2 regions of the Psychrobacillus sp. INOP01 genome follow, and region 2 is predicted to be linked to the other one. Evidence: riboswitches for the same ligand, from Rfam matches in the RefSeq annotation. Region 2 holds a riboswitch; the other holds the start of a gene.
What was found. Region 2 has a riboswitch for cyclic di-GMP ahead of KD050_RS14890 (DUF5305 family protein). Riboswitches for the same ligand answer to the same signal wherever they lie in the genome.

Region 1: another riboswitch for cyclic di-GMP. It lies ahead of KD050_RS02800 (competence type IV pilus major pilin ComGC); the one in region 2 lies ahead of KD050_RS14890 (DUF5305 family protein).

Annotation. Positions count from the first base shown of each region.
Region 1 is NZ_CP073315.1:539,083-543,702, reverse strand. It holds gene KD050_RS02810 (type IV pilus twitching motility protein PilT) at 1-728, shown strand, start outside; gene KD050_RS02805 (type II secretion system F family protein) at 728-1,936, shown strand; cyclic di-GMP riboswitch class II at 2,005-2,088, shown strand; gene KD050_RS02800 (competence type IV pilus major pilin ComGC) at 2,113-2,541, shown strand; gene pilM (type IV pilus biogenesis protein PilM) at 2,632-3,603, shown strand; gene KD050_RS02790 (PilN domain-containing protein) at 3,615-4,217, shown strand; gene KD050_RS02785 (LysM peptidoglycan-binding domain-containing protein) at 4,214-4,620, shown strand, end outside.
Region 2 is NZ_CP073315.1:2,999,795-3,004,414, forward strand. It holds gene KD050_RS14885 (S8 family serine peptidase) at 1-1,161, shown strand, start outside; cyclic di-GMP riboswitch class II at 1,494-1,577, shown strand; gene KD050_RS14890 (DUF5305 family protein) at 1,900-2,184, shown strand; gene KD050_RS14895 (sensor histidine kinase) at 2,171-3,850, shown strand; gene KD050_RS14900 (response regulator) at 3,850-4,494, shown strand.

The sequences.
Region 1 (4,620 bases), 1.8 Mb from region 2:
TTCCAACTTTCGAGGATTTAAATTTGCCAACTATCTTACATGATATTGCAAAGAAACCTCAAGGACTAGTATTAGTAACAGGTCCGACTGGTTCAGGGAAATCTACCACACTTGCATCGATGATTCAAGAAATGAATCAAACTGTCAAAAAACATATTATTACATTAGAAGATCCAATCGAGTATTTACATTCTCATGGCACCTGTATTATCAATCAACGAGAAGTGGGTTTCGATACAAAAACTTTTGCATCTGGATTAAGAGCTTCGCTACGACAAGATCCTGACGTTATACTAGTTGGTGAAATGAGAGATTTAGAAACAATTTCTACAGCAATTACTGCAGCAGAAACTGGCCATCTAGTACTTGCTACATTACATACAACGAGTGCTTCTATGACGATTGATCGAATCATCGATGTTTTTCCGCCCAATCAGCAGCCACAGGTAAGAATTCAATTGGCTTCCGTACTTCAAGCGGTTATTTCACAACGACTTTTCCAATCCATTACTGGTAAAGGTAGAGTAGCTGCATTTGAGATACTTTTAAATGTTCCGGCAGTAAAAAATCTAATAAGAAATGAAAAAATCCATCAAATTCATTCCGTTATGCAGTCAAGCAAATCGATGGGTATGCAAACAATGGAAAGTGAACTAGAACGTCTAGCTAAAGAGAAATTAGTATCAAACGAACAACTAGAACCCTATTTTGCGGAGAAGATGGTATAATGGCTTATTTTCAATATAATGGGAGAGATAAAAAAGGAGAAATTGTGAAAGGTATCATGCGTGCTCCAACAGCTGATGATGCAAAATTAAAGCTTCGTAAAAAAGGTATAGCCGCGCGAGAAATTTCGATGAAAACTGGTTTTTTATACCAAGATTTAAATTTAGGAAGTGGAAAAGTTCCCTTCAAGGATTTAGTTATTTTTATTCGTCAGTTTTCGACTCTCATTAAAGCGGGTATATCCATATTAGATGCGACTTCGATTTTAAAGGATCAAACTTCGCAAAAAAAATTGAAGCAAGTTTTGGCTGAAATAGAAGAGGATCTTCGAGAAGGACATCCTTTTTCAGTTGCAGCAGAGCAGCATCCTAAAGTGTTTCCAGTATTATTTACGAATATGCTAAAGGCTGGGGAAGCGGGTGGACAATTTGACGAGATTTTAGATCAGTTAGCAGTCTATTATGAAAAACAAAATGAAACGAAACAAAAAGTGCAGTCTGCGATGATTTATCCGGCAGTACTTGGTATTGTTGCAGTAGGTGTTGTTATTTTCATGATAGGGTTTATCGTTCCTAGATTTGCGGGTATGTTTACATCATTTGGAGCAGAACTGCCATTCATTACACAATTTCTATTGGATTTAAGTGCTATTTTTCAAACTTGGTGGTGGGTAGCTCTAATATTAATAATCGGCATAAGTATAGCAGTAAGTGTACTAATAAAACGTGATCCATATCGATACTTAGCTCACAGTATAATACTTAGACTACCAATTTTTGGTCCCGTTATTCAAAAGTCAACACTTGCTCGAATGACAAGAACTCTAAGCAGTTTATATGCTGCTAGCGTTCCAGTGACTCAATCGTTATTAGTAGTCCGCAATGTGGTGGAAAATGCGGTTATTGAAGAAATTATTGAAAAAGCTAGTAAGAGTGTTCAAGAAGGTAACTCTTTAGCAACTCCTATGCTGGGTCATTGGGCAATTCCTTCATTTGTATCACAAATGATTGTACTTGGTGAAAAATCGGGGACACTCGACTTTATGCTGGCAAAAGTTGCAGATTTTTATGAGCAGGAAGTGGACACTGCTGCTGAGAGATTGAAGTCTCTAATAGAACCTGCGATGATTTTGTTTTTAGCAGTAGTCATTGGAGGAATCGTGGCAGCTATAATGATTCCTATGTTTTCAATCTTTTCAGAAGTTCAGTGAAAAAAGGTTAAAAGAACTATGTGAAAAGACTTGATATTTTAGTAGTTTTAACCGATATTATTAATAATAGATGTATTGGAAGCGAAGAGTAATTGTCGAATATTTGGGCACTTAGACGATTAGGAGCAATTAGTGCACCCACCCATGCAAATAATTTGTAATAAGGGGAGAATAAAATGAAAAAATGGTTGAAAACGATTAAGAATGAAAAAGGATTAACGCTTATCGAATTATTAGCAGTTGTAGTTATTTTAGGGATTATTGCAGCGATTGCAGTACCGTCAATTTCAGGAATAATTGATAATACAAAAAAAGATGCACATGTATCGAATGCTTTAATGATTATTAGTTCTGCTAAATTAGCAGAGGCGAGTGGTGCTTGGGATACTACTGCAACTTCTACTATAAAGGGAAGTGATTTAGTAGCAGGAAAGTATTTAGATTCTATTCCTAAAGATCCGGATGGGGATGTTGGTTATTCAACTGTTATTGTAAAAAAAGAAGGTATAGTTTATTCAATTAATCTTGTTGGTTCTAAAAGAAAATTAGATGCTTCAGAAACTGACTTAAGCACTAAGGGTAGAGAAGTAGTTAAAGCTAAATAATAAAATTTTATTTGTCAATAGCCCTTTGCATTCGTGCACGGGGCTATTATACTTATATCTATAGTTTTTAAAAGAAAGGCAGGGACATGAATGCTTACATATTGGAAATCACAACCTGCTGTTTTTATTACTTTTACCCAAAGATACATACGTATTTTAGTTGGTGGGCGGAAGAATGAATATATTAAGTTTATACAACAAGTGATTGAAGAGGGGACTTTCCAGTCGGGTCAGATAGTACATGAAGAACGACTTATTCAGCAATTGTCGTCCATTGTCAAAAAACATAAACTACAAGGTATACCAACCTTTTTCTCTTTTTCTCAACATGATTTACTTTTGCGTTCCACTACAATTCCTCAATCCGTTCCTCCGAGTGAATGGAAAGGTCATCTATATTTGGAACTAGGAGAATCTTTTCATCTGCCTTTTTCCGATCCTATTATAGAAATTGTAGGGGATAATCGAGTAACAGGGAAAGACGAAGTTATTGCCCTCGCTGTTCCTGAAAAAGACGTCACTACGATTGAACGGGTACTAATGAAAGCAAAACTTAGACCGGTTATTATTGATGTTCCGTTTTTAAGTTTATATCGTTTATTTGCAGAAATGAACAAGTTAGAAGAATCTGCGCATGTGCTACTAATTCACTTAGAATTAGATGTTATGCAGTTAAGTATGTTTCATGATCATAAACCAGTTTATGTACGAACAATGGGTATTCGACCATTTGAGTCTTTTTCAGGATACGAGACACGCACTGGATTTCAATATATCCAAGTAGATGGAAATGAAATGGTGCTAGAGGATCATCTTGCTATCATAGAGAAAGAAGTTGCTCGTCTGCAATCATTTTATTTATATAATTTACGAAATGGAAAATACTCTATTGATACGATTTGTATTGCAGGGGATCACCCACTGATCCCTATTATTGCTTCTAATCTACAGACGACTGAACTCTTATCTGTGTATCAAATGACGGATGATAAATGGGCGACAAAAGAGGGTGTCCATATTCCCGCTTCTTTTGCAGAGCTTGTTGGACTTTCCTGGAAATAGGTGAATAGATAATGTATATAGATATAAACTTACTTCAGAAGAAAACGAGAAAGATAGAGTGGCTAGCCGTTGCGATTATTCTTGGTATTACTGCTCTGTCTACGGTTTTTTTTCTGTATTACTTACACCACCAAGAGAAGACTGTTGAACAACAGCTAGAAACCAATTTAGAAAATGAATTATTATTGAAGCAAACGGAGCAACAAAATATAGAGACTAGTCTCTCTGATAAAGAGCATTTAGAGATTCTCGTAGAATGGGCGGAGAGTAAACCAGTTCCTACTGTATTTTTGTTAAAACACTTATCACAAAGTCTCCCAGAACACGGGTTTATAAAGCTATTTACTTATACTACTAATAATTCTTCTGTATCACTTATAGGACAATTTGAATCTAATACTGAGGCAGCGCACTATTTAACAACGCTGAAAGCTTCGCCGTATGTTATGGAAGCAACCTTAACATCTCTCGCTACTGATATTGATACTGAGGTAGATATCACAGCTGTTAGTGATACACAACAGTTTCAGCCTCGTGTAGAAGCAAACTATGAAATTATTATAGACATAGAAAGCTTAAAACAAGCATCGGTTGAGGAGGTGCCTGCCTCATGATTCATTTTCAGAAGCAACATTGGTTAACGATTATGATAGGAATATTTCTTATATTTACTGTGGGTATTTTATATTATTTCACTTCATTTTCAACTTTGAAAGTGCATAACTTTACTCTAGAAAAACAACTGACAAATGTAAAATCAGATCAAACTACAGAAATCGATATGGAAAAGTTACAGCAAGACTTATCGGACCTAGTTGTAAAGGTACCTGTTGAAAAGCTAGTAGATTCCATTATTCTCGACCTTGAAGGTGCAGCAGTTGGCTCGGATAGTATTATATTGAATGCGGCTTTTTCTGACGTGCAGAAAGAGGAGCAACCAGTTTCACCAGCAGAAGATACTTCAATAACAGAACAGCCAACTGAAGAACAGTCATATGATTTAGATAATGAGAATGG
Region 2 (4,620 bases):
ATTGAAGGTGTAGTTCTACCAACAGAGCCAGTAAAACCAGAGGCACCAGCAACACCTGAGGAAGGAACAACACCAGAAGAACCAGCGACTCCTGAAGAAGGAACTACGCCAGAAGAACCAGCAACACCAGAAGAACCTGTAGTACCTGAAGATCCAGCAGACTCGGGGCTTAATTCGGCTAAAACTGTAAGTATTGCTTCTCTTGAGTCAAACGAAATTCCAAAGCTGACACTCGTATCGCCATATGAAAATTCAGTTCCAGCAAGCGAACCAGTTCAATCTAATAACAACATTACAGATGGTCCACCAAGCTACGGCACATTCGAGTCAGATACAGTTAAAGATGTTACAAAAGATGCGACGTACACAGTAGCAGATCCAAAAGTAGCTACTGTAACAGATGGTTTAGTTACTGCTAAAGCAGCAGGTAAAACAACTATTACTGTAAAATATGGTGGCAATGAAAAAACGGTAAACGTAACAGTTACAAATCCACCAACAGACCCAGGAAATCCTGGAAATGGAGGCGGTGGCGGAAACCCGGGTACATCTAATCCAGGAACGGGTAATCCAGGTCCAGTTAAACCTACACCACCAGTGACACCAACGCCATCACCAATTATATTTACAGACGTACCTGCTAAACATTGGGCAGCGGATTATATCCAAAAAGCTGCATTATTAGGCTTCATGAAAGGATATCCAGATGGCTCATTCAGACCAGAGCAATCTTTGACACGTGCACAAGCAACTTCCTTAATCGTTCGTGCATTAAAATTAGAAACACAAGAAGCAGCACCGTTTGAAGATATCGCGAATTTTGCGGCTGAAACAAAATCGGAAATTGCTGCGGGCTATAAATACGGCATTATCAAAGGAGATAATGGTAAATTTAAGCCTTCTGAAAAAGTAACGCGTGCACAGCTTGCTTTAATGATTGAACGCGCATATGCATTCAAAACAGGCAAAAAGTACACGGCTACTAAAATAGCACCATTCTCAGATATCGCTGCCTACGACGAAGAAACGATCAATGCAATCTCTATGCTTTATGAGCTACAAGTAGTGAATGGATCTGACGGTAAATTTAACCCATCACATCCAACTACTCGCGCACAAGCTGCAAAAATCTTCACAAACTTCATGGGTGGCTTAAAATAATGAACTAAAAAACTCTCCTTCTGTCCTATTGGATGGAAGGAGAGTTAAACTTTTAACAATAAAAATGGAATAAACTCCCGTTCCGCAAGTAAACCATCTCGAGCGCAAGTAAACCAAGCAGAACCGCAAGTAAACCCCGCTACTCCGCAAGAACCGCTCCCTAGAGAGCAAGTATCCTCCAGATGAACGCAAGTAAACACCCGATAATAGCATTCCATAAGTATACATAGCAATAGATGCCCTAACTTCGACAAAAATAGAACTTAATCAACAGCACAGAGTGACGTATTATTTAGTTTTAAATTGGTTATAATGACATAAGAAATAGCATATTTTAACAAGGATACTGTGAAATACTTCTTGTATATGGGCACCTAAGAAGTATGGAGTAATTGGTGCAACCGACCTGATTAAACTTGAGCGCTGGCTCGATTTAATTGGGTTTTTATTATGAGATGGAGGTGACAGGTTGAAAAAAAGATTAATCATTATAAAGCTAGTTGCTGTGTCGGGCTCATTCTTCTCATCACAGAGCAATATTTTCTCAACTGTCCATATAGCATTAAGGTAATAGCAGAAGAGGAAGATGCACTAATCGTAATATATAGTGTAGAACTATTTGAGACAACTGACTTAGTGAGGTTAGTAGAGGTACTTCCTCTATCTTCCCTGGGGAATGACAGAAATTTTACTTATCCCCAATTGGTGAAAACTCGAGTAAAACCAATCAAATCGGAGGTGGGCCCTATCAACAAAAAGTATGGTAAACGAATTATTACAGTGACGCAGGACATAAAAGGTGCTCCGAGGTTGATTATTAGTTTGAATTCGTTTAAATCGATTCTTCAATTGTCCGATGAAAAGGAGCTTCCAATATTTTTAAACAAGAATCCTGAGGAAGGCCGCCCGGTATTTTTTATAGTGGATGGCGATTATGTATATAGTTATGAGCCTGCGAGTAGGGAATTAGTAAGGAATACTAGAATAGATCCATCCATTAGTGGTGTATATGCGGAGAGCTAATCTAGTTTATACATTTTTAAACAAGAATCCATCGAGTAATTTGAACTTATTATTTCTTTACCGTTATATTTCTCTACTATTGACTTCGTTTTTTTATTTGTTTGGACCTCAGCCTTCGCTTGCTTTTAAAGCGGGTGTTGTTGTGTCGCTAGGCGTTGCTGCATGGGTTTTAACAGATTTACAGCGGAGATATTTGGAGTATACGAATCTAGTGAAATTGATAGTTTTGATAGAAACCCTTGGTGTAACATTGCTACTCATCCCAACTGGAGGTATTTCCAGTCCATTTATCTGGTATGCATTGAATCCCATTCTTGTAGCTGCAACCCTTCTAACCCCTAGATTTAGCTGGGGGACATTAACGTTTTACCTTGCAACTGCGACATTTATCGCTAATCAGAGTGATAGTATAATCGTCGTTTTAGAAGACATATCCTATTTTTATCTCGTCTGTATATTGATTACTTTACTTGCTAGTTTATTTTCCGGGTTAACGAAGGAACTACAGGAGCAGCAAGAAGAACTACTCGAAGTAAATGGTAAACTTGCGAATACGAATGAGAAATACCAAGAGACATTGGAGCATATTATGTCCCTTTACCATATGTTAGAAAATTTTTCTTCCAATAAAAACCCGAAAAAGCTAGCAGAGGTCATGACGATGACCTTGATGAAATGCTTACAAAAGGATACGGCTTTCTTTTGGGTAACGGATCGCGCCTTTCAAAAAAGCTATATATCAAATGAAACAACCAATAGAAGTCTAGAGATGGAGTTAACAAACGATTGGGAGCATCTACGAAAACAAAAAGGTGCTTTTACTCGTAAATATCATAACCAACAGTACTGGATGAAGATAATTAGGACAACCGAGTATATAGGAGTGATAGGCGTAAACGATTCTATTAAAACAGAAGTAAAAAACACATTTTTACTCCACCGCACTTTCGAATTTCTCGCGGAGCTTAGTGAAATGATGCTGGAAAGAATTCATATGGATCATATGATGGACCAGCTTGCGATTAGCGAAGAGCAGAATCGTATTGCCAATGAAATGCATGATAGTGTGTCACAGCGATTGTTTGGAATTGTCTATTCATTGCATAGTTTACGAGTAAAAAGTCAGAATATTTCAACTAAAGAATTAGAGCAGGAATTTGAATTCCTGTCACAGACAGCTAATGCGACGATGAAAGAGCTGCGAGCCTCTATTTATCGATTAAGTACAGTAAAAAAAGGAGAGAAACCATTTCTTGTGCTTATTGAAAATTACTTGGTGGAATACGCAAAGTTAAATGACATTCGCATTGTCTATGATATAACAGGCGATGAATCAACTATTACAGCAAATACAAAGAATGGTCTATATCGAATCATTTGTGAAGCATCCGGAAATGCCGTTCGACATGGTAAGTGTACGGTTATCGAAGTAACACTAGCCTTAGAGGCAGAGAGAACTTACCTAATTATTAAGGATAATGGAATAGGTATACAGACGAAGACTGGCTCAATGAAAGAACAAGGAATTGGGATATCTAATATGCAAAATATTGTACATTCTTTAGGTGGTACATTTGAAATAGGGACCCCTTATAAAATGGGAACTACCATACAGATTGATATTCCACATATAAAAATGCATAAAAAACAAGAGGTGTTTGGATAATGACAGTGGTTATAATTGACGATCATCCATTAATTCGTAGAGGGTTGAATTCATTATTTTCCTTAAGCGGATCATTGAAAGTGCTTGGAGAAGCTACTAATAGAAGAGAAGCTATGGAACTGTTAAATGCAGTAAAACCAGATATAGCAATCGTAGATCTTCGATTAGGAGAGGAATCAGGAATCGAGCTAATAACAGAAGCAATCCGAGTGGGTATTAAGAGTAAATTTGTCATTCTTACCTCATCCACTAACGAGGAAGACTTTAAAAAAGCAAAAGAAATAGGAGTTGCTGGTTATTTGCTAAAGGAAGCATTGCCTGAAGAATTGTTACATGCACTGCAAATGATAAGAAAGGGTCGTAAATACTATGATCCAACCGTTTTGGATTTACTCATGAAAGCTCCAACCCCTTTGGATGAAGATGGACATATTGAACAACTAACACCTAAAGAGATGGAGATATTAATCGAACTAGGTAAAGGGCATTCCAATAAGGAAATCTCTAAAGTCCTCTATATTACTGAATTCACCGTAAAAAAGCATGTCAGTCAAGTATTTGCCAAGCTTGGTCTCGCAGATAGAACCCAAGCAGCCCTATACGCAAATGCAAAGGGCCTCGTCAAATACGTTGTAAACTCATAAAAGAGCCATCTGAGAAGTCTCAGATGGCTTTTTCTTTTCTAGCGTACCTGTGTCAGATTCAATTGGCCATCAAATTGTGGCAGACAAAGGGACGCTACTTAATACATCAGAAAGTATATTAAAATG